3 regions of the Streptomyces sp. NPDC088147 genome follow, and region 1 is predicted to be linked to each of the others. Evidence: riboswitches for the same ligand, from Rfam matches in the RefSeq annotation. Region 1 holds a riboswitch; each other region holds the start of a gene.
What was found. A riboswitch is a leader RNA that binds a small molecule or an ion and turns the genes downstream of it on or off. The one in region 1 is predicted to bind thiamine pyrophosphate.
Positions count from the first base shown of each region.

Region 1 (10,512 bases):
CTCGCGGCGGGAGCGGGCGGTTTCCTCCTGAAGGACGCGACCTTTCCCGAACTGCTGCACGCCGTACGGGTCGTGGCCAGGGGCGACGCGCTGCTCGCGCCCGAGGTCACCAAGCGGCTGATCGCGGAGTTCGCTCGGCAGCGCGAGTCGGTGCTGCCCGTGCGCACGCTGGACGGGCTGACCGCGCGCGAGGCCGAGGTGCTCGTACTGATCGCGCGCGGTCTGTCCAACGCCGAGATCGCCGGCCGGCTCACCATCTCGGACCACACGGTCAAGACGCATATCAACCGGCTGTTCGCGAAGATGCGGCTCAGGGACCGGGCGCAGGCGGTGATCCTGGCGTACGAACTCGGTCTGGTGCGGCCGGGCGCGGGGCGCCATGACCCGTGAGGTTCGGGGACGGCCCGGCCGTGTCCGCCACCCGCACGCCCGGCCGGCCCCGGTCCGATGCCCGCACGCTCTGCGGGTCCTGATCCGCCGCCCTCATGCCCGGCCGGTCCTGATCCCCCGCCCTCATGCCCGGCCGGTCCTGGGCGGCCAGCACCACCACCTCCTCGGCGGCGAAGGCGACCCCCACCTCCGCGCCCTCCTCCGGCGCCTCGCGCAGCCCGCACTCGGCCTCGATGTCCGGTGCGCCGGTGAGTGCGCCGGGCCGTAGCAGTACGGTGACCCGGCCGCCGGTGAACGTACGCGCCCCGACCGTGCAGCGCAGCCCTTCGCCGGGGTCCACGAGACGTACCCCCGCGGGCCGGACCAGCACCGTCCGCTCGCCCTGGGCCGATCCGTCGGGGACCGGGACCCTGCCCCAGACCGTGTCGGCGACGGCGCCGCTCACCGTCGCGTCCACGACATTGCCGAAGCCGAGGAACCGCGCGACGAAGGCGGAGGCGGGCCGCTGCCAGACCTCCAGCGGGGTGCCGGTCTGGGCGATACGGCCGTCGCGCATCACCACCACCCGGTCGGCGAGCGCGAAGGCCTCCCCCTGGTCATGGGTGACGGCGAGCACGGTCGTGCCCAACCGTCCGAACAGACCGCGCAGTTCGACCACGAGCCGGTCGCGCAGGCCGCGGTCGAGCTGGCCGAGCGGTTCGTCCAGCATCAGCAGCCGCGGCCTCGGCGCGAGCGCCCGTGCCAGCGCGACCCGCTGCTGTTCGCCGCCCGACAGCTCGGCGACGGCCCGGCGGCCGGCCCCCGGCAGCCCGACGAGGTCGAGCAACTCGGCGACGCGGCGGTCCTGTTCGTCCCGGGTGGCGCCGCGTATCCGCAGGCCGAAGGCGACATTGCCGCGCACGTCACGCTGCGGGAAGAGCTGATGGTCCTGGAACATCAGGCCGACGCCGCGCCGGTGCACCGGTACCCCCGACTGGTCGGAGCCGTCGAGCGCCACCCGTCCGCCGGCCGGCTCCTGGAGCCCGGCGACCACCCGCAGCAGCGTCGACTTGCCGCTGCCGCTCGGTCCGAGCACACAGACGATCTCGTGCTCGGCGATCTCCAGATCCACCGCGTCGAGCGCGGTGCGGGAGCCGAACCGTACGGTCACGTCCGACAGGGTCAGCAAGGCCATCAGAACTCTCCCGAGCGGTCGGTACGGATACGTTCCAGCGCCAGCAGCGACACCGCGCACACCACCATCAGGACCGTGGAAAGGGCCATCGCCTGGCCGTAGTTCAGCTCACCCGGCCGCCCCAGCAGCCGTGCGACGGCCACCGGCAGCGTCGGCCGGTCCGGGCGCGCGATGAAGACCGTCGCGCCGAACTCGCCGAGCGAGACGGCGAACGCGAACCCGGCGGCGACCAGCGACGCCCGCCGTACCAGCGGCAGATCCACCTCCCGCCAGGCGCGCAGCGGCGACGCCCCGAGCACGGCCGCCGCCTCGCGCAGCCGACCGTCCACCGCCCGCAGCACCGGCAGCATGGTCCGTACGACGAAGGGGACCCCCACCAGCGCCTGGGCGAGCGGCACCAGGATCCAGGAGGCGCGCAGATCCAGCGGGGGCTTGTCCAGCGTGATCAGGAAACCGAAGCCGACGGTCACGGCCGAGACACCGAGCGGCAGCATCAGCAGCGCGTCGAAGCCCCGCACGAGACGGCCCGCGCGCCGGGTGAGCGCGGCGGCGGCCAGTCCTCCGACCACCAGCGCGACGGCGGTCGCGACGAGCGCGTACCGCAGGGAGTTCCAGACCGCTTCCAGCGGCGGTACGAGGAAGGTGCCGCCGCTGGACTCCACCGATCCGAGGGCCCGGTAGAAGTCGAATCCGTACCCGCCGGGACCACCCAGGGAGCGTTCGACGAGCACCCCCAACGGCACCAGGATCAGCAGCAGTACGGTGCCGAGCACCCCGCAGAGCAGCGCCCACTGCCCGGCGCCGCGCGGCCGGTGTGCGGTCAGCGCGGGGTCGACCAGCCGCAGCGCGGTCTCCCGCCTCCGTACGGTCCACGCGTGCACCGCGAGGACCGCGCCGACCGCCGCGAACTGCACCAGCGTGAGCACGGCGGCGGTGGGCAGATCGAGGAGCTGCGCGGTCTGCCGGTAGATCTCCACCTCAAGGGTGGAGAAGCCGGGGCCGCCCAGGATCTGTACGACCCCGAAGGAGGTGAAGGTGAACAGGAAGACCATCAGCGCGGCGGCGGCGACGGCGGGGCCGAGGGCCGGCAGCGTCACCCGCCACCAGGCCGCGAGCCGTCCCGCGCCGAGCACCCGGGCCGCCTCCTCCTGGCGCGGGTCGAGCTGCGCCCACAGCCCGCCCACCGTCCTGACGACCACCGCGTAGTTGAAGAAGACATGCGCGAGGAGGATCGCCCAGACGGAGGTGTCGAGCCGTACGCCCCACAGGTCGTCGAGGAGTCCGCCGCGCCCGAGCAGCGCCAGGAAGGCGGTGCCGGCCACGACGGTCGGCAGCACGAACGGGACGGTGACGACCGCGCGCAGCAGCTGTTTGCCGGGAAAGTCGAAGCGGGCGAAGACATACGCGCCCGGCAGCGCGATCAGCAGGGTCAGCGCGGTGGAGGCGAGCGCCTGCCAGGTGGTGAACCACAGGACGCCGAGGATGTCCGGGCGGGCCAGTACGTCCCCGATCCGGCCGACCTGCCAGCCGCCGTCCGTCTTCAGCCCCCGGCCCACGATCGCGGCCACCGGATAGGCGAAGAAGACCGCGAAGAAGGCGACGGGCACGGCCATGAGCGCGAGCCGTACGGCGTTTCCGCGCCCCCGGCCGCGCCCCGGCCGTCCTCCCCCCGGCGTCCTGGCGGTTACTTCACTACGAGTGAGGACCACGACTGGATCCACTGCTCACGGTGGGCGGCGATCGTGTCGGGCGCCACGGCCTCGGGCGTGTCGACGGTCGCGCCGAACTTCGTGAACAGCTCCGGCAGCGCGACGTCCTTGACCACGGGGTTGACGAACATGTTCAGCGGCATGTCCGCCTGGAACTTCTCGCCGATCAGGAAGTCCAGCAGCGCCTTGCCGCCGGCCTCGTTCCTCGCGCCGCCCAGCAGCCCGGCGAACTCGGTCTGCCGGAAGCAGGTCCCGGTGGAGACCCCGGTCGGCGCCTCCTCGGGCCGGGGGTCGGCGTACAGCACCTCGACGGGCGGGCTGGAGGCGTACGAGACGACGAGCGGCCGGTCGGCCTTGGCCTTCTTGCCGCCCGCGGAGCCGGAGAAGCTGTCGTTGTACGCCTGCTCCCAGCTGTCCACGACCTGGACTCCGTTGTCCTTCAGCTTCTTCCAGTAGTCCTGCCAGCCCTTGTCGCCGTACCGCGCGACCGTGCCGAGGAGGAAGCCGAGGCCGGGTGAGGAGGTCGCGGCGTTCTCGGTGACGAGGAGGTTCTTGTACTGGGGCTTGATCAGATCGTCGAAGGTCCGCGGCGGCGTCAGCTTCTTGTCCGTGAAGTACTTCTTGTCGTAGTTGACGCAGATGTCGCCGGTGTCGACCGGGGTGACCCGGTTCTTGTCCTTGTCGAGCCGCGCGCTCTCCTCGACGCGGTCCAGGCCCTTCGCCTTGTACGGCGTGAACAGGCCGTTGTCGAGGGCGCGGGAGAGCAGGGTGTTGTCGACACCGAAGAAGACATCGCCCTGGGGCGAACCCTTCGTCAGGATCTCCTTGTTGAGGGCCTCCCCGGCGTCGCCGCTCTTCAGGACCTTGACCGTGTAACCGGTCTCCTTGGTGAACTCCTTCAGCACGGCGGGCGAGGCGTTGAACGAGTCATGGCTGACGAGGGTGACGGTCTTGGACTCCGGGCTGCCGCTGCCGCCGTCACCGGACGACGCGGAGCCGCCGGACCCGCCGCAGGCGGCGAGCGCCGAGACGCCGAGCGCGGCGGCGAGCGCGCCGGCCGCCGCCCTTCTCGTGCCGGTACGCGTACGGGCGGGACGAATACGGGTACTGCTCACTGACTTTCCTCCTGGGATGTCCAGGAGAAGACGCGGCCCTGCCCGGGGTCCGTACGGTCCGGACTCCGGGCAGGGCGCTACAGCTTGAGTGGTGTCCGAACTTCCTACCCAGAATGACCTGGGCAAGGTTCAGAGGGTCTGCGACCGCTGCCCGCTCCCACGGACATGTGCCGCACTCTCAGCGCTGTGGCGCTCCCCTGTCGGAAAATATGCAATACGTTCAGGCCAAGGCTACCCCGTGGCGCCGTACCGACTCCTCCGGCTCCTACCGCTCGGAGGCGGCCAGCTGTCCGCACGCCCCGTCGATCTCCTGGCCCCGGGTGTCCCGTACGGTCACCGGCACGCCGTGGGCCGCGATCGCCTCGACGAACGCCTTCTCGTCCTCGGGGCGCGACGCCGTCCACTTCGAGCCGGGCGTCGGGTTGAGCGGGATCAGATTGACGTGCACCCGCTTGCCCTTGAGCAGCCGGCCCAGCCGGTCGCCGCGCCACGCCTGGTCGTTGATGTCGCGGATCAGCGCGTACTCGATGGAGACCCGGCGGCCCGACTTCTCCGCGTACTCCCAGGCGGCGTCCAGCACTTCCCGCACCTTCCACCGCGTATTGACCGGCACGAGGGTGTCGCGCAGTTCGTCGTCGGGCGCGTGCAGGGAGACGGCGAGCCGGCACTTGAAGCCCTCGTCGGCGAAGCGCAGCATCGCGGGCACCAGACCGACCGTCGAGACGGTGATCCCGCGCTGCGAGAGGCCCAGACCGTCCGGCTCGGGGTCGGTGAGCCGGCGGATCGCCCCGACCACCCGGTTGTAGTTGGCGAGCGGCTCGCCCATCCCCATGAAGACGATGTTGGACAGCCGCGAGGGACCGCCGGGAACCTCGCCGTCACGCAGCGCGCGCATCCCGTCGACGATCTGGTGCACGATCTCGGCGGTGGAGAGATTACGGTCCAGACCGGCCTGGCCGGTGGCGCAGAACGGGCAGTTCATCCCGCAGCCCGCCTGCGAGGAGATGCACATGGTGACCCGGTCCGGGTAGCGCATCAGCACCGACTCGACGAGGGTGCCGTCGTGCAGCCGCCACAAGGTCTTGCGCGTGGTGTCGTCGTCGCACGAGATGTGCCGTACCACCGACATCAGGTCGGGCAGCAGCTCCGTGGCGAGCTTCTGGCGCGCGGCGGCCGGGATGTCGGTCCACTGCTCGGGGTCGTGCGCGTACCGCGCGAAGTAGTGCTGCGACAGCTGCTTGGCGCGGAACGGCTTCTCACCGATCGCGGCGACGGCCTCGCGGCGCTCGGCGGGGGTGAGGTCGGCGAGATGCCGCGGGGGCTTCTTGGCTCCGCGAGGCGCGACGAAAGTGAGTTCTCCGGGTGTCGGCGGGGCCATGAAAAACCAAATCTCCTCGGTGCGGCGAGGCCGGGCTACCCCCGCCGTGGCGGGGAGTACGGCAGGACGGTGCCGGTGCCGGGAGACCTCACGGGAACGGCTTCACAGCCGCGGGGCTCAAAAAGGGCCCGCCACCCGTGAGCGGCGAGCCCTTTCAGGGTAACCGGTACGGGTAGTGCCGCGACGGGCCGACCTCGCCGGGGACGAGAGCACTATCCGGAGCCCACGAAGAGCACCAGCAGCAACCAGACCACGGGCGCCGTGGGCAGCAGGGAGTCCAGCCGGTCCATGATCCCGCCGTGGCCCGGAAGCAGCGTGCCCATGTCCTTGATGCCGAGATCCCGCTTGATCATGGATTCGCCGAGATCACCGAGGGTGGCACTGGCCGCGACCGCGAGCCCGAGCAGCAGTCCCTGCCACCAGACCCCGCCGTCGATCATGAACTCCATGCAGAGCGCACCGGCCGCCATCGCGAAGCCGACGGCTCCGGCCAGCCCCTCCCAGGTCTTGCCGGGGCTGATACGGGGCGCCAGCTTGTGCGTACCGAAGCGCCAGCCGACCGCGTACGCGCCCGTGTCGCTGACGACCGTCAGCACCAGGAACATCAGCACCCGCCACGGGCCGTCGTGCGCGGTGAGCATCATCGCGACGAAGGTGGCCAGGAACGGCACGTAGAACGCGGCGAAGACCCCCGCCGTGACATCTCGGAGATAGCCCTCGGGCGGTTCCGTCATCCGCCAGATCAGCACCGCGAGCGCGGTGAGGGCCATCGCGACCCAGGCACCCTCCGCCCCCCGCGCGTACCCGGCGACGACCATCGCGGCGCCGCCGACGGCGAGTGGCACGAGCGGTGCCTTGATGCCCTTCTTCTCGTGGAGCCGTGAGGTCAGCTCCCACAGCCCGATCACCACCGCGACCGCTATGACGCCGATGAAGACGGCCTTGACGATGAAGAGCGAGGCCGCGACCACCGCGCCGAGCCCGATACCGACCCCTATGGCCGCACGCAGATCGCGTCCGGCCCGCTTCTTCGGCGGGGGTGGCGGAGGGGCTGCCATGGGCTCCTGCGGGGTCTTGTCACGGAACAGGGGGCCGCCCGGCCGAGCGGCCCCCCGGTCGTCATCCTGGTTCCCGCTGTCGGCGGGTCCGTCGGGCACGATGGGCATGGGCCGAGTCTGCTGTGCGGGATGCTCATCGTATGCGGGACCCGCCGGGACAGCCCCCGGGTCGGTCGGTCCCCAGTATCCGGCTGTCGACGAGGCTCCCCGGGAAGAGTCGTTCATCAGACTTCGAGCAGCTCGGCTTCCTTGTGCTTCAGCAGCTCGTCCACCTGCGCGACATACTTCGCGGTGGTGTCGTCGAGCTCCTTCTCGGCGCGGCGGCCCTCGTCCTCGCCGACCTCGCCGTCCTTGATCAGCTTGTCGATGGTCTCCTTGGCCTTGCGGCGGACCGCGCGGATCGAGATCTTCGAGTCCTCGGCCTTGGTCTTGGCGACCTTGATGAACTCCTTGCGCCTGTCCTGCGTCAGCTCGGGGAACACCACCCGGATGATGTTGCCGTCGTTGCTCGGATTGACGCCGAGGTCGGAGTCGCGGATCGCCTGCTCGATATTGCGCAGCGCGCTCTTGTCGAACGGGGTCACCACGGCCATCCGCGCCTCGGGCACGGCGAACGAGGCGAGCTGGTTGATCGGGGTCAGGGCACCGTAATAGTCGGCCACGATCTTGTTGAACATCGCCGGGTGCGCCCGCCCTGTGCGGATCGCGGCGAAGTCGTCTTTGGCGACCAGGACGGCCTTCTCCATCTTCTCCTCGGCCTCGAGGAGGGTCTCTTCGATCACCACTTGCTCCTGCGTGTCTTGAGTGGGCCCGGCGTGCGAATCGGCCGGCGGAACCTGCGTCGCGTCTTGTCCTGCACGGTGTCCGACCGGCAGGGCTTTGTCCATCCCGTGCGGGGCGGCCCCGGATCAGCTCCGGGTGCCCTGGTCGCTCACGAGCGTGCCGATCTTCTCACCCTTGACCGCACGCGCGATATTGCCTTCCTTCAGCAATTCGAAGACGAGGATCGGCAGCTTGTTGTCCTGGCACAGCGTGATGGCGGTCATGTCGGCGACCCGCAGATCTCCGGCGATCACCTCGCCGTACTCCAGGGCGTCGAACTTGACCGCGGCGGGGTTGGTCTTGGGGTCGGAGTCGTACACCCCGTCGACCCCGTTCTTCCCCATCAACAATGCCTCGGCGTCGATCTCCAGCGCGCGCTGGGCGGCCGTGGTGTCGGTCGAGAAGTACGGCATGCCCATACCGGCGCCGAAAATCACGACGCGGCCCTTCTCCAGGTGGCGCACGGCGCGGAGCGGGATGTACGGCTCCGCGACCTGCCCCATGGTGATGGCGGTCTGGACACGGGAGTCGATGCCCTCCTTCTCCAGGAAGTCCTGGAGCGCGAGGCAGTTCATGACCGTGCCGAGCATGCCCATGTAGTCGGAGCGCGCCCGGTCCATGCCGCGCTGCTGGAGTTCGGCGCCCCGGAAGAAGTTGCCCCCGCCGATGACGACCGCGATCTGGGCGCCGTCCCGGACGACGGCGGCGATCTCGCGGGCGATGGCGTGGACGACATCGGGGTCGACGCCGAGCGCTCCCCGTCCGGCGAACGCCTCACCGGACAGCTTCAGCATGAAGCGTCCGCGGCCGTGGTTCCTGCCGTCGTCGCTCTTCTTGCCGTCGTCGCTTGTGTCGGCCTGTTCCATGGAGATCTCCTCGTGCGCATACGAAGAAGGCCATTGCCGGGGTCCTTGCGGTTCCCTGTGCGGCAATGGCCTCCTCGTCAGATCTGCGGCCGCCCGGCAGGTACCCGGACGACTGCGTCAGACCCTATCGGGGTCTTGGGTTGATCGCGTACAGACTCAGACGCCGACCTTGATGCGCACGAAGCGCGTCAGGGCGACACCGGCCTCGTCCAGGACCTTCTGGACGGACTTCTTGTTGTCCTTGGCGAACGCCTGCTCCGTCACGACGACGTCCTTGAAGAAGCCGTTGACACGACCCTCGACGATCTTCGGCAGGGCGGCCTCGGGCTTGCCCTCCTCGCGCGAGGTGGCCTCGGCCACGCGGCGCTCGTTCTCGACCGTCTCGGCCGGGACCTCGTCGCGGCTGAGGTACTTCGGCGCGAAGGCGGCGATGTGCTGCGCGACGTCCTTGGCGACCTCGGCGTTCTCCTTGTCCAGCTGGACGAGGACGCCGACCTGCGGCGGGAGGTCGGGCATGGTGCGGTGCATGTAGGCGGCCACGTAACCGCCGGTGAACTGCGCGAAGCGGTCCAGGACGATCTTCTCGCCCAGGTTGGCGTTCGCCTCGTCCACGTACGCCTGCACGGTCTTGCCGGCCTCGATCTCGGAGGCGAGCAGCGCCGGGAGGTCGGCCGGGGACGTCGCGGCGACGTGGGCGGCGAGCGTGTTGGCGACGGTCTGGAACTTGTCACCCTTGGCGACGAAGTCCGTCTCGCACTTCAGCTCGAGCAGAACGCCGGAGGTCTTGTCCTCGGAGATGAGGGAGACGACAGCGCCGTTCTCGGCCGAACGGCCCTCGCGCTTGGCGACGCCCTTCTGGCCCTTGACACGGAGAAGCTCGACGGCCTTGTCGACGTTGCCGTCGGCCTCGTCGAGCGCCTTCTTGCAGTCCATCATGCCGGCGCCGGTGAGCTCACGGAGCTTCTTGACGTCAGCGGCGGTGTAGTTCGCCATGATCTGTAATTCTCTCTCGAAGGTCTGAAGGATCTACGGGTGAACGGCGGGGGCCGGTGGGCCCCCGCCGTCAACTACCGAACCTGGGGAAGGTCAGGCCTGCTCGGTGTCCGCGGCCGGAGCCTCGGCGGGGGCCTCGGCCTGCTCCGCGTCGGCGACCTTCTCCGTCTCGGCGGAGGTCTGGACGTCGCCCTCGGCCTTGGCCTCGGCCTCGGCCGGCTTCTCGGCGTCGTCCTTCTTCTCGCCCTCGAGCAGGTCGCGCTCCCACTCGGCGAGCGGCTCGCCGGCGGCCTTCTCGCCCGGCTTCGAGTCACCGGTGGCGACGCCGGAACGGGCGATGAGGCCCTCGGCGACGGCGTCGGCGATCACGCGGGTGAGCAGGGTGACGGAGCGGATCGCGTCGTCGTTGCCCGGGATCTTGTAGTCGACCTCGTCGGGGTCGCAGTTGGTGTCGAGGATCGCGACGACCGGGATGTGGAGCTTGCGCGCCTCACCGACGGCGATGTGCTCCTTCTTGGTGTCGACGATCCAGACGGCGCTGGGCACCTTCTGCATCTCGCGGATACCACCGAGGGTCTTCTCCAGCTTGGCCTTCTCGCGGGAGAGGACCAGCAGCTCCTTCTTGGTGAGGCCGGAGGCGGCCACGTCCTCGAAGTCGATCTGCTCAAGCTCCTTCAGACGCTGAAGGCGCTTGTAGACGGTGGAGAAGTTGGTGAGCATGCCGCCCAGCCAGCGCTGGTTGACGTAGGGCATGCCGACGCGCGTCGCCTGCTCGGCGATGGCCTCCTGGGCCTGCTTCTTCGTACCGACGAACATGATGGAGCCGCCGTGCGCGACGGTCTCCTTGACGAACTCGTAGGCGCGGTCGATGTACGACAGCGACTGGAGCAGGTCGATGATGTAGATGCCGTTGCGCTCGGTGAAGATGAAGCGCTTCATCTTCGGGTTCCAGCGACGGGTCTGGTGACCGAAGTGGACGCCGCTCTCCAGCAGCTCCCGCATCGTGA
Region 1 covers NZ_JBIUSY010000009.1:98,462-108,973, forward strand. The annotation lists gene ACIOGX_RS29295 (response regulator transcription factor) at 1-390, shown strand, start outside; partial or broken gene ACIOGX_RS29300 (ABC transporter ATP-binding protein) at 533-1,564, opposite strand; gene ACIOGX_RS29305 (ABC transporter permease) at 1,564-3,177, opposite strand; gene ACIOGX_RS29310 (thiamine ABC transporter substrate binding subunit) at 3,249-4,388, opposite strand; TPP riboswitch at 4,472-4,597, opposite strand; gene rlmN (23S rRNA (adenine(2503)-C(2))-methyltransferase RlmN) at 4,654-5,766, opposite strand; gene ACIOGX_RS29320 (phosphatidate cytidylyltransferase) at 5,979-7,049, opposite strand; gene frr (ribosome recycling factor) at 7,049-7,606, opposite strand; gene pyrH (UMP kinase) at 7,733-8,512, opposite strand; gene tsf (translation elongation factor Ts) at 8,669-9,505, opposite strand; gene rpsB (30S ribosomal protein S2) at 9,599-10,512, opposite strand, start outside.

Region 2 (8,685 bases), on a different contig from region 1:
TGGTGGGTGAAGTGGATCGCGGTTCCCGTGATCGTCCTCGTCGTGTTCGGCGGACTGATCACGACGGTCGTCTCGATCGTGGTCGGCCTGCTCTTCAAGCTGCTGATCCTGGTGGCCCTGGTCGGCGGACTGGTCTATGTCGTACGGAAGTTCATGTCTTCCTCTTCCTCCTCGTCGCGCGGTGACTGGTAGAACTCCCCGCTCGAACGGCCGTTAGCCCGCGCGAGGGAAAGGTGAAGGGGAAAACATCCCTCGCCCCGGCCTGCCCTTAGAGTGGCAAACCACTGTCGCGCCCTGGGAAAACACCATCGAAGATCGCTCTGACCATTGGTTTGTGCGATTTTTCTGGGCGGGGCCTCAAGGTTCCTCGGATCCGTCTCGAGGTGCCTTCGGTCCCTCGGTTCCCTCAGGAGTGCGGCGGGCGCGCGGGGGCGGCCCCCGCGGGCGGGCTCTCGCCCGTCAGCACGCCTGGGGGTGACCTTTGGCCACAGCTACACGTACCGCAGCCCCAACTCTGATCGGTTCGGTACAGCGAGCGCTGCGACTGCTGGAGTCGGCGGCCTCCCATCCGGACGGGGCCCCCGCGAAGCAGCTCGCACGCGAGGCCGGCCTCCCGCTCCCCACCGCCTACCACCTGCTGCGCACGCTCACACACGAGGGCTATCTCCGACGGGAGAGGGGCGTCTTCGTACTCGGCGACGCCGTACAGCGGCTGGCGCACGGCGACGCCCCGCAGAATCGTCGCAGCAAGATCACCGAATCGCTCGGCCGATGGCACGACGCGACCGGGGCCCCGGTGTACTTCGCGGTCTACGACAACGGTGAGATCGATCTCGTCTCCGTGGCGGACAGCCCCGCGGCCCCGGCGGTCGCCGACGGGGCGGACATCCGCGAGAGCGGGCACGCACACGCGCTCGGGCAGTGTCTGCTCAGCCGGCTCGACGAGGAATCCCGCCGCGACCATCTGGACCGCTACCCCGTCCGCCCGCTCACGCCCTATTCCGTACCGGACCGCGGGACGCTGCTGGAGCGCCTCGGGTCGCTGGGACCCGCGGAGCCGGTGGTGGAGCGACAGGAATACCGGCTCGGCACCGTCTACGCGGCCGTACCGATCGAGGCCGGAGCCGCCGCGGGCGCCGTGGCCATTTCCATACCACTCCATCAGCAGGAACAGCTGCTTCTGGCGGTCGAGCGGTTACGCAGAGAGATCGAATCGCTGGCGAACTCTCTCGCCGTCTCTATCAGTATCTGAAAAATTACTCCTTGTGATCCGCTAGCGCTTACAGCACGATTGCGTCAAGAGGGTCCATGGGATCATTCCCAGCCACTGCTTCATCTACTCCGGAGTACACGATGCGCGAGTCGGTCCAGGCCGAGGTCCTGATGAGCTTCCTCGTCTCCGAGGAGCTCTCGTTCCGAATCCCGGTGGAACTCCACTACGAGATGCGGGATCCCTACGCCGTGCGGATGACCTTCCATCTGCCCGGCGATGCCCCCGTGACCTGGACTTTCGGCCGCGAACTGCTGCTCGACGGAATCAACACGCCCAGTGGGGACGGCGATGTGCATATCGCGCCGACCACGCCGGAGGACCTCTCCGACGTCCATATGCGGCTCCAGGTCGGCGACGATCACGCGCTCTTCCGCGTCAGCGCGGCGCCGCTGGTGGCCTTCCTCGACCGTACGGACCGGTTGGTCCCGCTCGGTCAGGAGCGCACGCTCAGTGACTTCGAGGGCAATCTGGAGGAGGCGCTCGGTCGCATCCTCGCCGAGGAGAACGCCGGCTGACCGACCGTCCGGCCTCACGCCAGCACGGTCACTTCTTGCGCCGGCGTCCCCTGCCACCGAGCTTGCGGGTCAGCGCGTTCTGCGCCGGCAGCGAGGTGGCCGTCGTAGAACCCTGTTCAGGCGCTGAACCGTGTCCGGGCGCTGCCCCCTGTCCTGGCGCCGAACCCGGGCCGGGGCCCGGTCCCGCGGGCGCCGGGTACGGTGCCATGCCAGGCGCCTCCGGGGCGTGCCGGTCGGCGGAGACCACCAGCGCCGCCAGCGCTGTCGTGACCGGCACGGAGGCGACCAGCCCGATCGAACCCACCAGCGTGCGGACGATCTCCTCCGCCACCAGCTCGCTGTTCGCGACCGTTCCCATGCTCGACTGCGCGATCGAGAAGAGCAGCAGCAGCGGCAGCGCCGCGCCCGCGTAGGCGAGGACGAGCGTATTGACCACCGAGGCGATATGGTCCCGGCCGATCCGGATGGCCGCCCGGTAGAGCGCGCGTGGTCCCATCGTCGGATCCGCCTGACGTAGCTCCCAGACCGCCGAGGTCTGGGTCACCGTCACATCGTCGAGCACGCCGAGCGAACCGATGATCACGCCCGCCAGCAGCAGACCGCTCATGTCGATCTCGGGATACAGGCCGTGGATCAGCCCGGTGTTGTCGTCGGTGTTGCCACTCAGGCTCGCCCAGCCGATGAAGACGGACCCCAGCAGCCCGATCAGCAGTAGCGAGATCAGCGTGCCCAGGACCGCGACCGAGGTACGTGCCGTCAGACCGTGGCAGAGATAGAGGGCGATCAGCATGATCGCGCTGGCGCCGACGACCGCCACGATCAGCGGATTCGATCCCTGCAAGATCGCGGGCAGGATGAAGAGCGTCAGAACGGCGAACGAGGCGATGAGCGCGACCAGCGCCATGACGCCGCGCATCCGCCCCACCACGACCACCACGAGCGCGAAGATCCCCGCCAGCAGTGTCAGGGGGAGCTTACGGTCCACGTCCGTCACGGAGTACTGGAGATCCCGCGGCGCATCGGGTGCGTATGCCACCACGACGCCCTGTTTCACGTGAAACTGCCGCGGCGCGTCCGGCTGGACGACCTCGACGAAGGTCCGCCCCTTCTCCTTGCCGGTCGTGACCTCGACCGTGGCCTTCTTGCACTCCCCGGTCTCCGCCCGCTGCGCCTCACGCCCCTGGGGCTGTGTGGTGTCGCCGGTCGACGGGAGCTGGGAGGCGTTGACGTCCTTGCAGTCGACCCGTTCGATCCGTACGACCTGGCCCTGCTCCGTCTGCCGGTCGAAGCCCACACCGGTGCGCTCGTGTGCCGGGGCACCGCCCGGCCAGAGCACGGCGAGCCCGACGGCCACGGCGACCGCGAACGGAATCAGGACCGCCGCGATGACTTTGCGGAGGTGCTGGGAGACCGGAGCGGCCGGACCATGGCTGTGCGAGTGGCCGTGCGCTTCGTGAGTCTGCTGGGGAGGGGTCACCGACCGATCATCGCAAGAAGGAAGGGGCCCTCTGTTCAGCACGCCGGATATGACGCTAGCGTGGAGGCAACCTTTGCACACGCGGGAGCTCGGAGCACCGGGCTGAGAGGGCGCTGACTGTGTGCCCGGGGTCACTTCCCCGGACACCTGCGCTGCGCCGACCGCTGAACCTGTTACCGGGTAATGCCGGCGTAGGGAGTAGGTCTCATGACCGTTCAGGCCGCACATCCGTCTGCCTCCGATTCGGGGAAGCCGAGCGAGGCCGGAAAGTCCATCGGCTGGCACAAGGGATATGTCCAGGGTTCGCGCCCGGACCTCCAGGTGCCCGTCCGTCAGGTGCATCTCACCAACGGCAAGGACGTCACGCTGTACGACACGTCGGGTCCGTACACCGATCCCGGAGTCGAAACCGACGTACGCCGCGGTCTCGCACCGCTGCGCGAGAACTGGATCATCGGTCGCGGCGACACCGAGGAGTACGCGGGCCGACCGGTCCGTCCCGAGGACGACGGGCTCAAGCACACCTCACCGCGCGGAGGACTGCTCCGGAGCGGATCGACCGATCTGCGCGGTCTCGACGCGGTCTTCCCCGGCCGGCCGCGTCAGCCCAGGCGAAGCAGGGACGGGCAGCCGGTGACCCAGCTCGCGTATGCCCGGCGCGGTGACATCACCCCGGAGATGGAGTACGTCGCGATCCGCGAGAACGTGCCCCCGGAGGTCGTCCGCGAGGAGATCGCCGCCGGGCGGGCCGTCCTGCCGGCCAATGTCAATCACCCGGAGATCGAGCCGATGATCATCGGCAAGCGGTTCCTGGTGAAGGTCAACGCCAACATCGGCAACTCCGCCGTCACCTCCTCCATCGAGGAGGAGGTGGAGAAGATGACCTGGGCGACCCACTGGGGCGCGGACACGGTCATGGACCTCTCCACGGGCCGCAATATCCACACCACCCGGGAGTGGGTGCTGCGCAACTCCCCCGTTCCCATCGGCACCGTCCCGCTGTACCAGGCGCTCGAAAAGGTGGACGGCAAGGCCGAGGAGCTGACCTGGGACATCTACAAGGACACGGTCATCGAGCAGGCCGAGCAGGGCGTCGACTACATGACGGTGCACGCCGGAGTGCTGCTGCGGTATGTGCCGCTGACGGCCCGTCGCAAGACGGGCATCGTCTCGCGCGGCGGTTCGATCATGGCCGCCTGGTGTCTCGCGCACCACAAGGAGTCGTTCCTCTACGAGAACTTCGAGGAGCTGTGCGAGATCCTCGCGGCGTATGACGTGACGTACTCCCTGGGTGACGGTCTGCGGCCCGGTTCCATCGCGGACGCCAACGACGAGGCGCAGTTCGCCGAGTTGCGCACGCTGGGCGAGCTGAACTCGACCGCGAAGCGGCTGGGCGTGCAGACGATGATCGAGGGCCCGGGGCATGTCCCGATGCACAAGATCAAGGAGAACATCGACCTTCAGCAGGAGATCTGCGAGGAGGCGCCGTTCTACACGCTCGGCCCGCTGACGACCGATGTGGCCCCGGCGTACGACCACATCACCTCCGGCATCGGCGCGGCGATGATCGCGTGGTGGGGCACGGCGATGCTCTGCTACGTCACCCCCAAGGAGCACCTCGGTCTGCCGGATCGTGACGACGTGAAGACCGGTGTCATCACGTACAAGATCGCGGCCCACGCTGCGGACCTGGCCAAGGGGCATCCGGGGGCGCAGGAGTGGGATGACGCGCTGTCGGACGCCCGGTTCGAGTTCCGGTGGGAGGACCAGTTCAATCTGGCACTCGACCCGGACACGGCACGGGAGTTCCATGACGAGACCCTGCCGGCCGAACCCGCGAAGACCGCGCATTTCTGTTCGATGTGCGGGCCCAAGTTCTGCTCGATGAAGATCAGCAGAAGCATCACAGAGCAGTTCGGCGGCGACGAGCCGGCGGCGTCCGAGGAGGAGATCGCCGAGGGCATGCTCAAGAAGTCGGCGGAGTTCGCGGCCTCGGGCAACCGGGTCTACCTGCCGCTGGCCGACTAACGAGGGCGCACATGTGATCGGCCCGCGACCTCATGGGCGGAGTCGCGGGCCGATTTTATTGCGCCACGGTCTTGTGAGTCGGTGAGCTTCGGCTAGACCGGACCGCTTGTTTCAAACCGGCACTAGCCCATTTCATTGACCGTTTCCGGTTCAGGCCGTTCTGCTGGACTCCCGACTCTCTTTATAGCCAGAGTTGCAGAACGGGTGAGTCAAGGCCGCGTTGCTGGGAGCCCCTGTTCCTCCATCTTCCTTCCGAATCTTGTGGTCTACAGTGACGGATTTGAAGTCCAGGCGGGCTCTGCAAATTTCACACCTGGTGGCTGCCGTCAACGTCTCCTTCAGGAATACAGAGTTCTTCGTCTCGGCCGAGAAATTTCTGCGGTGGGTCCGGTCATCGTCGGTAGTGACCTTCACGGGCACGCGGGGCGACGTGGTGTCTGCTTGCAGGCGGGCAACTATCTCGGCGGCGTCAGCTCCTTCAGCCATCGCTTCGAAGGCGACTCGGTACATTTTCAAAATGGATGGCACGGAACGCTGCAGACTTCCGTACGCCTGCACGATCTGGTTCAGGAAATACTTGTGGTCGACCAGGAATTCCTCGAACTTCTCGCGAATGTCCGTAAATTTGAAAAGCCGGTTCTTCTCTGCCAGCTCTTGGATGAATTCTGTCGCGGCCAGGAAAGCCGCCGCCTGAAATCGCCCTGTAGCGCTGTAGAAATAGACTGCGGGGTGAAGTCCGAGGGACGCCGGTTCGTTCCCTGCGATCCTGCCAGCGGTCCTTTTTACTGCCCGCATATATTTGAGCGTGCTGGCGCCATCGAGGTCGTCAGCCAAAATGTCGAGCTGGTCCTGGCTTCTGCTTCCGCGCTTTCCTGTGCCCAGGTCTCGGCGGGTCTTGTTGACGAAATTTACTAGCTCGAACACCATCTTGACGCTATCAGCAGAGTATCCCCTGCCAGCTACCGGAAGATCGGCCGAGCGGATAGCGATATCCATGTTCGGTTTGAAGATCAGGTCGTAGACATCCTTGGCGAGAGACTCGATCTCCGCCTGGACTGTCTCCTCGAAAGATGACCAGTATTTGTGTCCGGTGCCTGCTCGGATGAAGGCGCGAGCGGCGAGTGCGTTGGGCTTTCGGCGCGCCTTGATCATTTCGAGTTCGATCGGATCGATTGGTGTTGCCTGTTGGTTGATCCTAAAGAACGAACTCTCCGCCTTCTCTGCCTCTCCGTTCACCCACTGGAGGTGTACCGCGAAAGCACTTAGGTTTCTTGCGAGCTGAAGCTTCTCCCTCGAAGTGGTGTCGGGGTTTCTGAGGGCGAGGCCCAGGTCTGCGTACGATCCGATGCTCTGCTGGATCAGCTTGCGCGTGGCTTCGGCAGCCTTCTTCTGCTCGCTTGGGATTGAATTATCGAAGAACCTGATTGATGTGTGCTTGTCGCCGTAGTCGTCTTGGACCCAAGCGGCGAGCGCGCTGAGTCTATGGGCGCCATCAATTACGAAGATATTCCCGCTAGCTGGGGAGCGCCATAGGATGATGGAAGGAATCAAATCGCCGGCAAGGAAGCTACGAACGAGTTCGGCAACCTTTTCGGGTGTCCAGTTAGCCGTTTCTCGCTGAAAATCAGGTTTCCGCAGGACGTTGTACATAAGACTGTCCTGGGTGAGGTCAGTGATTTTCAACGTGGTGCTTAGGACGGAGGTCGGGGCTGCCTGTTCGGACGGCAGAGCCTCAAAATCTTCACGTGGGATCAATGCGTCAAGATTGACCATGTGTGTCGGCATTACCAGTCCCCTTCGCATGTCTGCTGCTAGGCAGAGTCATTCACGCGCGTCGAATCACGGTCACACTAACGGTTTCTGGCGTCAATTGGGGGTGAATGATTACCCTCGACGTACTGGAGAGTATTTTTATCTACGTATGACACTAAATTTCCCCTTTTGCCCATATGTGCCTTCTATCGATCGCGCCAAGTGGTTGCTCAAGGCGTCGGCAGGGCTGTTTCCCGTTGTGGAAATTCGATGCCTTGCAACGCCCTCGTGTTACTCGGGACCATGAAGCGGTACACAGGGCAGCCGTAGCGAGGGGGCAGCACGTGGAGGCCAGGAAGCTCGTAACGACCTGTGAGAACGGTGACTGTCCCACGCTGTATGCGACGGACAGAGACACCCTTCTCGTGCAGGGTGAGACCCGGACTGGCCACGGGTTGGAGATCCCGGCGCACGAGACCCTGGTCGAGATCCCCATGGAACTCATCCGGAAGGCCATCCGTGATCAGCTCATCTAGCAACCTGGCGGAGCGGTTCAAGACGTTCCACCGCGAGGCATTCCGACTGGAGATCCTGGACGAGTACAACGTCCCGTCGAGCGCGGATAACCTCCGGGCCTTCCTGGCGGGTGAGCCGCAGCCGGAGGACTACAACGCGGGATGGGTCGAGACCGTCCGGGCCGCTACGCACGCCGGCAAGCGGATGCACCGGGTGCACATCGTCTCCCGTCCGCTGACGGACTACCTCCGCTATGAGCTCGGCTGGGGGTACGTGAAGAACATGACGGGCGGTGAGGAGTTCTTCATCCTGGACGTCACCGAGAGGCCGAACCCTTTGGCAGGAGTGCCGGACTTCTGGCTGTTCGATGAGGTTTCCCCCGTCGTCATGAACTACGACGACGCAGGTGTGTTCCTCGGGCCGGACTTCCTTGAGGCCGGGCGTGCGGCGGAGTTCGTCCGTTACCGGGACACGGCTCTCGCTCACGCCGAGCCGTTCCCCGAATGGTGGGCGAAGTACGGCGGGTGAACAGAACGGAGCTGGGTACAGCGCTGCGGGCTCTGCGACAGGCATCCGGTAAGGAGGCCAAGGCGGTAGCCCGTAGCGCGGTCATGTCCACCGCCAAGCTGTCGAAGATTGAGAACGGCCACGTGGCGCCCAGCGTGATCGACGTGGAGCGCATCCTGACGGCCTTGGAGGTGTCCGAACAGGTCAAGGCCGAGTACATGGCCGCGGCCCGAGCTCAGGCCACGGAGGCGACGGCCTGGCGGCTGTTCAGACGTATGGGCTTCCACCGGAAGCAGGAGGAGATCCGGGCGCTGGAAGCGTCGATGGAGCTCCTACGGCTGTTCCAGCCGTCCCTGGTCCCCGGCCTGTTGCAGACACCCGAGTACGTACGAGCTGTCCTGCAAGGCAAGGGGCTGAGCGAGGACCAGCTCGCCCGAACCATCGGTGCACGGATCGAACGGCAACGAGTGCTGTACGACACAGGGAAGCAGCTCCGCTTCGTGATCACGGAACCCGTTCTGCGCTGGCGCCTTCTCCCATCCGCCATGATGGCCGGACAGCTGGACCGCATCGCCTCCGTCTCCCGCCTGCCGAACGTGGACGTCCGGGTCGTCCCG
Region 2 covers NZ_JBIUSY010000003.1:657,022-665,706, forward strand. The annotation lists gene ACIOGX_RS13800 (DUF5326 family protein) at 1-192, shown strand, start outside; gene ACIOGX_RS13805 (IclR family transcriptional regulator) at 482-1,252, shown strand; gene ACIOGX_RS13810 (SsgA family sporulation/cell division regulator) at 1,354-1,788, shown strand; gene ACIOGX_RS13815 (YibE/F family protein) at 1,817-3,265, opposite strand; TPP riboswitch at 3,337-3,480, shown strand; gene thiC (phosphomethylpyrimidine synthase ThiC) at 3,473-5,293, shown strand; gene ACIOGX_RS13825 (HNH endonuclease family protein) at 5,444-7,078, opposite strand; gene ACIOGX_RS13830 (hypothetical protein) at 7,390-7,581, shown strand; gene ACIOGX_RS13835 (DUF6879 family protein) at 7,565-8,089, shown strand; gene ACIOGX_RS13840 (helix-turn-helix domain-containing protein) at 8,086-8,685, shown strand, end outside.
Region 2: it holds a riboswitch for thiamine pyrophosphate, as region 1 does, so the genes downstream of both, thiC (phosphomethylpyrimidine synthase ThiC) here and ACIOGX_RS29310 (thiamine ABC transporter substrate binding subunit) in region 1, are expected to answer to the same signal.

Region 3 (10,512 bases), on a different contig from region 1:
GGCGGGCAGGGCGCCCGCGAGCGGCCGGTCGGCCGCCTCGACGACCGTCACGGCGCAGCCCGCCTCCCGGGCGGCCGTGGTGAACTCCGCGCCGATCCACCCCGCGCCGACGACCACGACCCGCTGCCTGCGGCCGAGCACCGGACGCAGCCGCTCCGCGTCGTCCAGCGTGCGCAGCAGATGGACGCCGGGCAGCGACTCGGTGCCCGGCAGGGCGATCGGTTCCGCGCCGGTCGCGATGACGAGGACGTCGTACGGGACGGGCCCGCGCGCGGTGTCCAGTTCCCGCGCGCCGGGGCGCAGTCCGGTCACGTCGAGGCCGAGCCTGAGCCGGACGGACAGCGCCGCGAAGTCGATGTCGAAGGCCGGGCTCTCCGCCTTGCCCAGCAGGACCGCCTTGGAGAGCGGGGGCCGGTCGTACGGTGGATGCGGCTCGGCGCCGAGTACGGTGACCGGGCCGCCGAAGCCCTTCTCCCGCAGGGCCACCGCGGTCTGCACGCCCGCCATGCCCGCGCCGACGACGACCACCCTCGGCTCTCCGGCCGGTTCTGTCTCCCGCTGTCTCTCGCTCACCCGATCACCTTAGACAGCCCGTCCCGGACAACTCCCGGAATGTCGGCGGGAACCTGTTCCACCACGCTCGTGCCGCTGCCCTCCTGGGACTCCCACTCCCAGGTCTCCTCCAGCCGCACCCGGCCGTCGGGAAGGCCGACCACGGTGGAGACGCAGTGCCCCGACGACGTCGCGCCGTCCCGCTTCAGCTGTACGTACCGGAAGTCCAGCCGGTCGCCCTCGCGCGTCCCGACGAGATAGCCGCGGACCACGTCACCGCCCTCGTACTCGGCGCGGATCACGCCGTCCTCCTCGCGGTAGACGAAGCGGGTGGCGGTGCCCACCTGCCCCGGTGCCTGGTCGGCGACCGGGGAAAGGACGAGTCCGTCCAGTGAACGGGCCACGGTAATCGCTCCCTTACAGCGCGGAGGTCAGGGCGTTAGGCTGGCAGCCGACACTACCTCGCGGGAGTCCGGACGCACCGGGCTGAGAGGGAGGCTGAGGCGGCCTCCGACCGTACGAACCTGATCCGGGTCATGCCGGCGAAGGGAGGGGCTGGACGCCCATGCAGTCACCCCATGAAGGAACAACGGGCTCCGACGTCCTCGTCATCGGGGGCGGGATCATCGGGCTGGTCACCGCCTGGCGCGCGGCGCAGCACGGGCTGCGCACCGCCGTCACCGACCCCGATCCCGGCGGCGGCGCGGCGCGGGTCGCGGCGGGGATGCTCGCGGCCGTCACCGAACTCCACTACGGCGAGGAGACGTTGCTCGGCCTCAACCTCGCCTCCGCCGCGCGCTATCCGGACTTCGTCGCCGAACTGGAGGCGGCGAGCGGGCAGGACACCGGCTACCGGGCGTGCGGCACGCTCGCCGTCGCCCTCGACACCGACGACCGCGCACAGTTGCGCGAACTGCACGCCTTCCAGCAGCGTTGCGGGCTGACGTCCCAGTGGCTCACGGGCCGTGAGTGCCGGCGCCTGGAGCCGATGCTCGCGCCGGGCGTACGCGGCGGTCTGCGCGTCGACGAGGACCACCAGATCGATCCCCGCCGGCTGGCGGCGGCCCTGCTGACCGCGTGCGAACGGGCCGGGGTGGTCGTCCACCGCGCCCACGCCGACCGGCTCTCCGTCGTGGGCGACCGGGCCGCCGGCGCCGTCCTGGCCGACGGCAGCGCGCTCACCGCGGACCAGGTGGTGCTGGCGGGCGGCAGCCTCAGCGGCCGGCTCGGGGGCGTACCGGCCGATGTCCTGCCGCCGGTACGGCCCGTCAAGGGCCAGGTCCTGCGCCTGACCGTGCCCGGTACATACGCGCCCTTCCTCTCCAGGACGGTACGGGCCGCCGTGCGCGGCAGCCACGTCTATCTGGTGCCGCGCGAGAACGGCGAACTGGTCGTCGGCGCCACCAGCGAGGAACTCGGCTGGGACACCACGGTCACGGCGGGCGGGGTGTACCAACTGCTGCGGGACGCGCACGAACTCGTCCCCGGCATCACGGAACTGCCGCTCACCGAAACCGTCGCCGGGCTGCGCCCCGGCTCACCGGACAACGCGCCGCTGCTCGGACCCACCGCGCTGCCGGGGCTGTCCCTGGCCACCGGCCACTACCGCAACGGGGTCCTGCTCACGCCCGTCACGGGCGACGCGATGGCCACGGTGCTGACGACCGGCGAACTGCCCCCGGAGGCCCGTGCCTTCTCCCCGTCGCGGTTCTCCTCGCGCCCCTCGCCCGTCGCGTCCATCCGTCAGGAGCAGACCGCATGAACATCTCCGTGAACGGCGAGCCCCGCGAGCTCGCGCCCGCCACCACCCTCGACGTCGTGGTCGCCACGCTCGCCCCCGCGCCCTCGGGGGTCGCCGCGGCCGTCAACGAGACGGTGATCCCGCGCACCCGCTGGTCCGGCACACCGCTCAACGACGGCGACCGCGTCGAAGTCCTCACCGCGGTCCAGGGAGGCTGAACCATGGCCGACGACCCGCTGACCATCGGCTCCGCCACGTTCGCCTCCCGGCTGATCATGGGCACGGGCGGCGCGCCCAGCCTCGACGTGCTGGAACGCTCCCTGACCGCCTCGGGCACCGAACTCACCACGGTCGCGATGCGCCGCCTCGACCCCGCCGTGCACGGCTCCGTCCTGTCCGTACTCGACTCGCTCGGCATCCGCGCGCTGCCCAACACGGCGGGCTGCTTCACCGCCGGGGAGGCGGTGCTCACGGCGCGTCTCGCCCGCGAGGCGCTCGGTACGGACTGGATCAAGCTGGAGGTGGTCGCGGACGAGCGCACGCTGCTGCCCGACCCCATCGAGCTGCTCGACGCGGCGGAGACCCTCGTCGACGACGGCTTCACGGTCCTGCCGTACACCAACGACGATCCCGTGCTCGCGGCGAAGCTGGAGGACGTGGGGTGCGCGGCGATCATGCCGCTGGGCTCCCCGATCGGCTCCGGCCTCGGTATCCGCAATCCGCACAACTTCGAGCTGATCGTGGAGCGGGCGGGGGTGCCGGTGATCCTGGACGCGGGCGCGGGCACGGCCTCGGACGCGGCGCTGGCGATGGAGCTGGGGTGCGCGGCGGTGATGCTGGCGTCGGCGGTGACGCGGGCGCGGGAGCCGGTGCTGATGGCGGAGGCGATGCGGCACGCGGTGTCGGCGGGGCGGCTGGCGTGGCGGGCGGGGCGGATGCCGCGGCGGCGGATCGCGTGGGCGTCGTCGCCGGTGGAGGGGGTGGCGACGCTGGACCCGGAGAGGCCGGCGTTCCCCTAGGTGTATTGATCACGAGCGTTGTTGACACCGGCCGGGCTTGATCATGGCGAAGACCTCCGGTGTGGTGGAGGTGTCTAAGCTGCACCGCACACGGAGGTCTTCGTGTCCCACCGTAATGCCCGGCTGACCGTTCACGGCAGGCGGATCCTGGTCGAGCGTGTCCTTGCGGGCCGTCCGGTCGCGCATGTCGCCGCGGAGATGGGCGTATCCCGGCCGACTGCTCACAAGTGGGTCCGCCGGTGGCGGGCCGAAGGTGACAGCGGCCTCGCCGACCGTCCGAGCAGGCCCCGCACGACCCCGCACCGCACCCCGGTCTCGGTCGAGGCCGAGGTGTGCCGTCTGAGGACCGGCCGCAAGCTCGGGCCGGCCCGGATCGGCCCGGTTCTGGGCCTGCCCGCTTCGACCGTGCACCGGATCCTGGTCCGCCACGGCCTGAACCGGCTCGCCTTCCTGGACCGTCCCACCGGCCGGGTGATCCGCCGCTACGAACACGCCCGGCCGGGCGACCTGGTCCACGTCGACATCAAGAAGCTCGGCAACATCCCCGACGGGGGCGGCCACAAGGTCATGGACCGCCGACAGGCGATGGACAACAAGCTCGTGACCACCGGTGAGCGCAGGAGCCGCAAGCCGGTGATCGGCTACTCCTTCGTCCACTCCGCGGTCGACGACCACTCCCGCCTGGCCTACAGCGAAGTCCTGCCCGACGAACGCCAGCACACGGCCGCGGGCTTCTGGCAGCGGGCGAACGCCTTCTTCGCCGCCCACGGCATCACCGTCCAGCGGGTCCTCACCGACAACGGCTCCTGCTACAAGGCCCGGCTGTTCACCCGGACCCTGGCCGCCGACGGCATCGCACACAAGAAGATCCGGCCCTACCGGCCGCAGACCAACGGCAAGGTCGAACGCTTCAACCGCACCCTCCTGGACGAGTGGGCCTACCTGCGGCCCTACACCTCGAACAAGGAACGGACCGAGGCCCTGGCAGACTTCCTCCACACCTACAACCACCACCGCAGCCACACCGCACTCAACGGACACCCGCCCATCAGCCGCGTTAACAACGTTGCGGGTCAATACACCTAGGGCGTGTCCTTGTCGCCGGGTTGCGGTCTCGTACGGCCGGTTCCGGGGCCCGTCGCTCGTGCGGGCGGTGAAGGGGGCGCGCAGGGGCCGTGTCCGGCGGCACCAACCCGCACACGACCACCGGCCCCGGCCAAAGACCACCGGCCCGGACGGCGCCCCCGCCGGACGCGCACCGTGGCTCGTAGACTCGGGCTCGTGGATACGACCCTCAAGGACCCCATCGTCGGGCACCTGCTCGACGGCCGCTACCGCGTGGACGCGCGGATCGCCGTCGGCGGCATGGCCACGGTCTACCGGGCCGTCGACATCCGGCTCGACCGGGTCCTCGCGCTCAAGGTGATGCATCCCGCCCTCGCCGCCGACGTCACCTTCGTGGAGCGCTTCATCCGTGAGGCCAAGTCGGTGGCCCGGCTGTCGCATCCCAATGTCGTCGCGGTCTTCGACCAGGGCGCCGAGGGCGCCTACGTCTATCTGGCGATGGAGTACGTCGCGGGGTGCACGCTGCGCGATGTCCTGCGGGAGCGCGGGGCGCTGCGGCCCCGGGCCGCGCTGGACATTCTGGAGCCGGTGCTCGCCGCGCTGGGGGCCGCGCACCGGGCCGGGTTCGTGCACCGGGACATGAAGCCGGAGAACGTGCTGATAGGGGACGACGGCCGGGTCAAGGTCGCCGACTTCGGACTCGTGCGGGCCGTCGGCGATGTCACGAACACCACCGGGAGCGTTCTCGGCACGGTGTCGTATCTGGCGCCGGAGCAGATCGAGCACGGCACGTCCGACACCCGCGTCGACGTGTACGCCTGCGGGGTCGTCCTCCACGAGATGCTGACCGGTGCGAAGCCGCACGGCGGGGATACCCCCGCGCAGGTGCTCTACCGGCATCTGAACGAGGACGTGCCCGCGCCGTCGGCCGCCGTGCCGGGGCTGGCCGTGGAGCTGGACGAGCTGGTCGCGGCGGCGACCGCCCGTGCCCCCGAGGTGCGGCCCGCGGACGCGGTGGCGCTGCTCGGGCTGGCGCGGGAGGCGCGGGCCGCGCTGACCGACGCGCAGCTGGACGCCGTACCGCCGCGGGCCAGGCCCGAGCCGGTGGACGGGGCCGGTGCCGACAACCGTACGGCGGTGATCCCGCGCATCCGGCCCGTCGAGCCTGCGGAGGACGAGACACCGAACCGCACGAGCCGGCTGGAGATGGCGCCCCCGCCGGACGCGCCGGGCCGCCGCCCGGTCATGCCCCGCCGGGGCGTCGTCGCGGCGGTGGTCGCCGTGCTGCTGGTGCTGGGTGTCGGTACGGGTGTCTGGTACATCAATTCGGGACAGTTCACGCGTGTTCCCTCGCTGCTCGGCCAGAGCGAGCGGGAGGCCACGAAGCGGCTCTCGGACGCGGGGCTCGAGGTGAAGGTCACCAAGGACTTCAGCGACTCCTTCGCCCGCGGCACGGTCATGGGCAGCGACCCCGCGCCCCGCGTGCGGATCCGCGGCAACGGCTCGGTGACCGTCGTGATCTCGCGTGGTCCGGAGATCGTCAAGGTCCCGGATCTGGAGAGCATGCCGCTGGGCGAGGCGCGGCGGGCGCTCAAGAAGGTCGGGCTGGCGGCCGGGGTCGTCACGCGGGAGTTCGACGACGACATCCAGCAGGGCACCGTGATCAGTTCGGCCCCGGCGTCCGGGAGTGGGGTGCGGCCCGATTCCGGGGTCGCGCTCGTGGTGAGCAAGGGCAGCCCGGTGGACGTCCCCGATGTGACCGGTGAGTCCGTGGAGGACGCCACCGCGGAGCTGGAGGACCAGGGGCTCACGGTGAAGGTCGCGGCCGAGCGCGTGAACTCCCCCGAGGACGCGGGGTCGGTCGCCCGGCAGTCCGCGGCCGAGGGTGCCCAGCTGGCGCGGGGCGATACGGTCACACTGACGGTCTCCCAGGGGCCGCGGATGATCTCCGTACCCGATGTGACCGGTAAGACGACCGACGAGGCCACGAAGCTGCTGAAGGAGGCGGGCTTCGAGGTCACCGTGGACCGGGGCTTCCCCTTCCTGGGGAAGACCGTGGAACAGCAGTCGGTCGAGGGCGGCCAGGAGGCCCCCGAGGGCAGCACCATCACCATCACGACCAAGGGGCTCTAGGAGTGACGCGCAATCCCGTCGGCAGCCATGTCCCGGTGGCCGGCGGCCTCGCCTCGACCGGTCTGGCCTACGCACGTGAGCTGGGCGCCGAGACCGTCCAGGTCTTCGCGGCCAATCCGCGCGGCTGGGCGACTCCGCCGGGCAATCCGGCACAGGACGAGCGGTTCCGCGCGCAGTGCGCGGCGGAGGACATCCCGGCGTATGTGCACGCGCCCTATCTGATCAACTTCGGTTCGCATACGGAGGCGACCGCCGAGAAGTCGGTGGAGTCGCTGCGGCACAGTCTGCGCCGGGGCCGGGAGATCGGCGCGCTGGGCGTGGTCGTGCACACGGGCTCGGCGACCGGCGGACGGCCCCGCGAGGTGGCGCTCGCGCAGGTACGGGAGCGGATGCTGCCGCTTCTCGACGAACTGACCCATGACGACGATCCGTTTCTGCTGCTGGAGTCGACCGCGGGACAGGGCTTCTCGCTCTGTTCGAGGACCTGGGACTTCGGCCCGTACTTCGAGGCGCTCGACGCCCATCCCAAGCTGGGCGTCTGTCTGGACACCTGCCATATCTTCGCGGCCGGGCACGATCTGGCGGGACCGCACGGGATGCGGCAGACGCTGGATCTGCTGGTGGACACGGTCGGCGAGGGGCGGCTCAAGCTGATCCACGCCAATGACTCCAAGGATGTGGCGGGCGCGCACAAGGACCGTCACGAGAACATCGGCGCGGGACATATCGGCGAGGAGCCGTTCCGTGAGCTGTTCGCGCATCCGGCGACCGAGAACGTACCGCTGGTGATCGAGACACCGGGCGGCACGGAGGGGCACGCGGCGGACGTGGCACGGCTGAAGAAACTCCGCGACGGCTGACGCCGGACCGCGTCGCGGACACGGCCTACAGCTCCGGGCCGTCCCCCGGGACTTCCTGGTAGGAGTAGCGCTGCTCGGCCCAGGGGTCGCCGACGTTGTGATAGCCGCGCTCCTCCCAGAAGCCGCGGCGGTCGGCGGTCATGTACTCCACGCCCCGGACCCACTTGGGCCCTTTCCAGGCGTACAGCTGCGGTACGACGAGCCGTACGGGGAAACCGTGCTCGGCGGTGAGCAATTCACCGTCCTTATGGGTGGCGAATATCGTCCGGTCCGAGAGAAAGTCGGCGAGCCGCAGATTGGAGCTGAAGCCGTACTCGGCCCAGACCATGACATGGGTGACGCTCGCCGCGGGGGGCGCGAGTTCCGCGATCGTACGGGCGGGGACGCCGCCCCATTCGGCCCCCACCATGCTGAACTTCGTGACGCAGTGCAGATCACCCACGACGGTGGAGAACGGAAGCGCCGAGAACTCCTCGTGATTCCAGCAGTGCTTGTCGCCGTCGGCGGTGGCTCCGAAGACCCGGAACTCCCAGCGTTCCTGCCGGAATTTCGGTACGGGCCCATAGTGGGTCACCGGCCAGCCGCGCTGTAGACGCTGCCCCGGTGGTAGCTCGGACTGTTCCGGCTCTTGACGTTCCCGGCTTTCCGGCTGACCCATGCCTTCCATGGTGACAGACCGCGAAGGGTGGTCATGACCAGGCCCGAACGCGACCAGGCAATCCATACTAAGCATGCACTTACTGGACGGCCCCCGGTGACGGTGCGAGGATGCGCGCACCCGTCACACGCTTGGAAGGAGCCTCTGCGATGCAGGGCGACCCCGAGGTCATCGAATTCCTCAATGAGCAGCTGACCGCCGAACTGACCGCCATCAATCAATACTTCCTGCACAGCAAAATGCAGGAGAACAACGGGTGGACCAAGCTCGCGAAATACACCCGGGCCGAGTCGTTCGACGAGATGAGGCACGCCGAGCTGCTCACCGACCGGCTGCTCTTTCTGGAGGGGCTGCCGAACTACCAGCGGCTCTTCCATGTACGGGTCGGGCAGACGGTCACCGAGATGTTCGAGGCGGACCGGGAGGTCGAGGTCGAGGCCATCGACCGGCTGAAGCGCGGAATCGAAGTCATGCGGAACAAGGCGGACCACACCTCGAAGGGGATCTTCGAATCGATCCTCAAGGACGAGGAACATCACATCGACTATCTCGAAACCCAGCTGGAGCTGATCGAGAAGCTCGGTGAGCCGCTCTATATCTCCCAGCAGATCGAGCAGCCCGACAGCTGAACAGCCGCCTAGGCGGCTTCTCGGAGAGCGGGCGGGGCCGCGCCCTCCGGTACGTCGAGCTCCGCGAGCGCGGAAGCGCCCTGGTCGAGCAGCTCACGGCGCGGGCAGCCGCCCCGGCCGAGAAGGGACTGGATACGGCGTACGCACGAACCGCAGTCGGTGCCAGCCTTGCTGGCCGAGGCTATCTGGCGGGGGGTGCACGCCCCGGCGGCCGCGTGTTCCTTCACCTGTGTCTCGGTGATGCCGAAGCACGAGCAGACGTACACGCGGTTCACCTCCCGGAGGGGTCGCTGGTTCAGGCCACCCCGGAACCCGGTGAGGCTAACCTAACCTTACCTGCCGTCCCCGCCGGACAAAAGCCGGGGAAACACCGATGGGGTACGGATCACATCGATCCGTACCCCATCGTGGTATGCGGGCCCTCGCCCCGCGCCCCTACTGGTCGCGGTACATCTCGGCGACCAGGAAGGCCAGGTCGAGCGACTGGCTGCGGTTGAGCCGGGGGTCGCAGGCCGTCTCGTAGCGCTGGTGCAGATCGTCGACGAAGATCTCGTCGCCGCCGCCCACGCACTCGGTGACATCGTCGCCGGTCAGCTCCACATGGATACCGCCCGGGTGCGTACCGAGGCCCTTGTGGACCTCGAAGAAGCCCTTGACCTCGTCGAGCACATCGTCGAAGCGGCGGGTCTTGTGGCCGGAGGCCGCCTCGAAGGTGTTGCCGTGCATCGGGTCGGTCACCCACGCCACCGTGGCGCCGGAGGCCGTGACCTTCTCGACCAGCTCGGGGAGCTTGTCCCTGACCTTGTCGGCGCCCATCCTGACGATGAAGGTCAGCCGGCCGGGCACACGGTCGGGGTCGAGCCGGTCGATGTAGGTGAGCGCCTCGTCGACCGTCGTCGTCGGGCCGAGCTTGATGCCGATCGGGTTGTCGATCTTCGAGGCGAACTCGATGTGCGCGCCGTCGAGCTGGCGGGTGCGCTCACCGATCCAGACCATGTGGCCGGAGACGTCGTACAGCCGGCCGGTGCGGGAGTCGATCCGGGTCAGCGCCGACTCGTAGTCCAGCAGCAGCGCCTCGTGCGAGGCGTAGAACTCGACGGTGCGGAACTCCGCCGGGTCGGTGCCCGCGGCCTTCATGAAGTTCAGCGCGTTGTCGATCTCGCGGGCGAGCTGCTCGTAACGCTGGCCCGACGGGGACGACTTCACGAAGTCCTGGTTCCAGGCGTGCACCTGGCGCAGATCGGCGTAGCCGCCGGTGGTGAAGGCGCGGACCAGATTGAGCGTGGCGGCGGACATGTGGTACATCCGCTTGAGCCGCTCGGGGTCCGGGATCCGGGCCTTCTCGTTGAAGTCGAAGCCGTTGACGGAGTCGCCCCGGTACGTGGGCAGCGTCACGCCGTCGCGCGTCTCGGTGCTCTTGGAGCGCGGCTTCGAGTACTGCCCGGCGATCCGGCCGACCTTCACCACCGGCACGGACGCCGCGTAGGTGAGGACGGCGCCCATCTGGAGAAGCGTCTTCAGCTTGTTGCGGATCTGATCCGCGGAGACGGCGTCGAACGCCTCGGCGCAGTCGCCGCCCTGGAGCAGGAACGCCTCGCCCTTGGCGACGGCCCCGAGCCGGGCGCGCAGCTGGTCGCACTCGCCCGCGAAGACGAGCGGAGGATAGCTCTCCAGCTCGGCCACGACCTCGCGCAGGGCTTCCCGGTCCGGATACTCCGGCTGCTGCGCAGCGGGAAGATCTTGCCAGGAGGGCGCATGGGCCGCGGGGTTCTCAGCATTCACTGTCACCGCTCCAGGTTACGTGGTCGCGGGCTGTGGTACAGGTGGCGCTCACAGTGTGGAACGCGCGGTGCCA
Region 3 covers NZ_JBIUSY010000002.1:902,963-913,474, reverse strand. The annotation lists gene ACIOGX_RS09275 (NAD(P)/FAD-dependent oxidoreductase) at 1-573, opposite strand, end outside; gene ACIOGX_RS09270 (hypothetical protein) at 570-956, opposite strand; TPP riboswitch at 1,007-1,120, shown strand; gene thiO (glycine oxidase ThiO) at 1,118-2,314, shown strand; gene thiS (sulfur carrier protein ThiS) at 2,311-2,511, shown strand; gene ACIOGX_RS09255 (thiazole synthase) at 2,515-3,312, shown strand; gene ACIOGX_RS09250 (IS481 family transposase) at 3,415-4,398, shown strand; gene pknB (Stk1 family PASTA domain-containing Ser/Thr kinase) at 4,594-6,510, shown strand; gene ACIOGX_RS09240 (deoxyribonuclease IV) at 6,513-7,370, shown strand; gene ACIOGX_RS09235 (sulfite oxidase-like oxidoreductase) at 7,396-8,028, opposite strand; gene bfr (bacterioferritin) at 8,178-8,657, shown strand; gene ACIOGX_RS09225 ((2Fe-2S)-binding protein) at 8,666-8,932, opposite strand; gene ACIOGX_RS09220 (class II 3-deoxy-7-phosphoheptulonate synthase) at 9,093-10,445, opposite strand.
Region 3: it holds a riboswitch for thiamine pyrophosphate, as region 1 does, so the genes downstream of both, thiO (glycine oxidase ThiO) here and ACIOGX_RS29310 (thiamine ABC transporter substrate binding subunit) in region 1, are expected to answer to the same signal.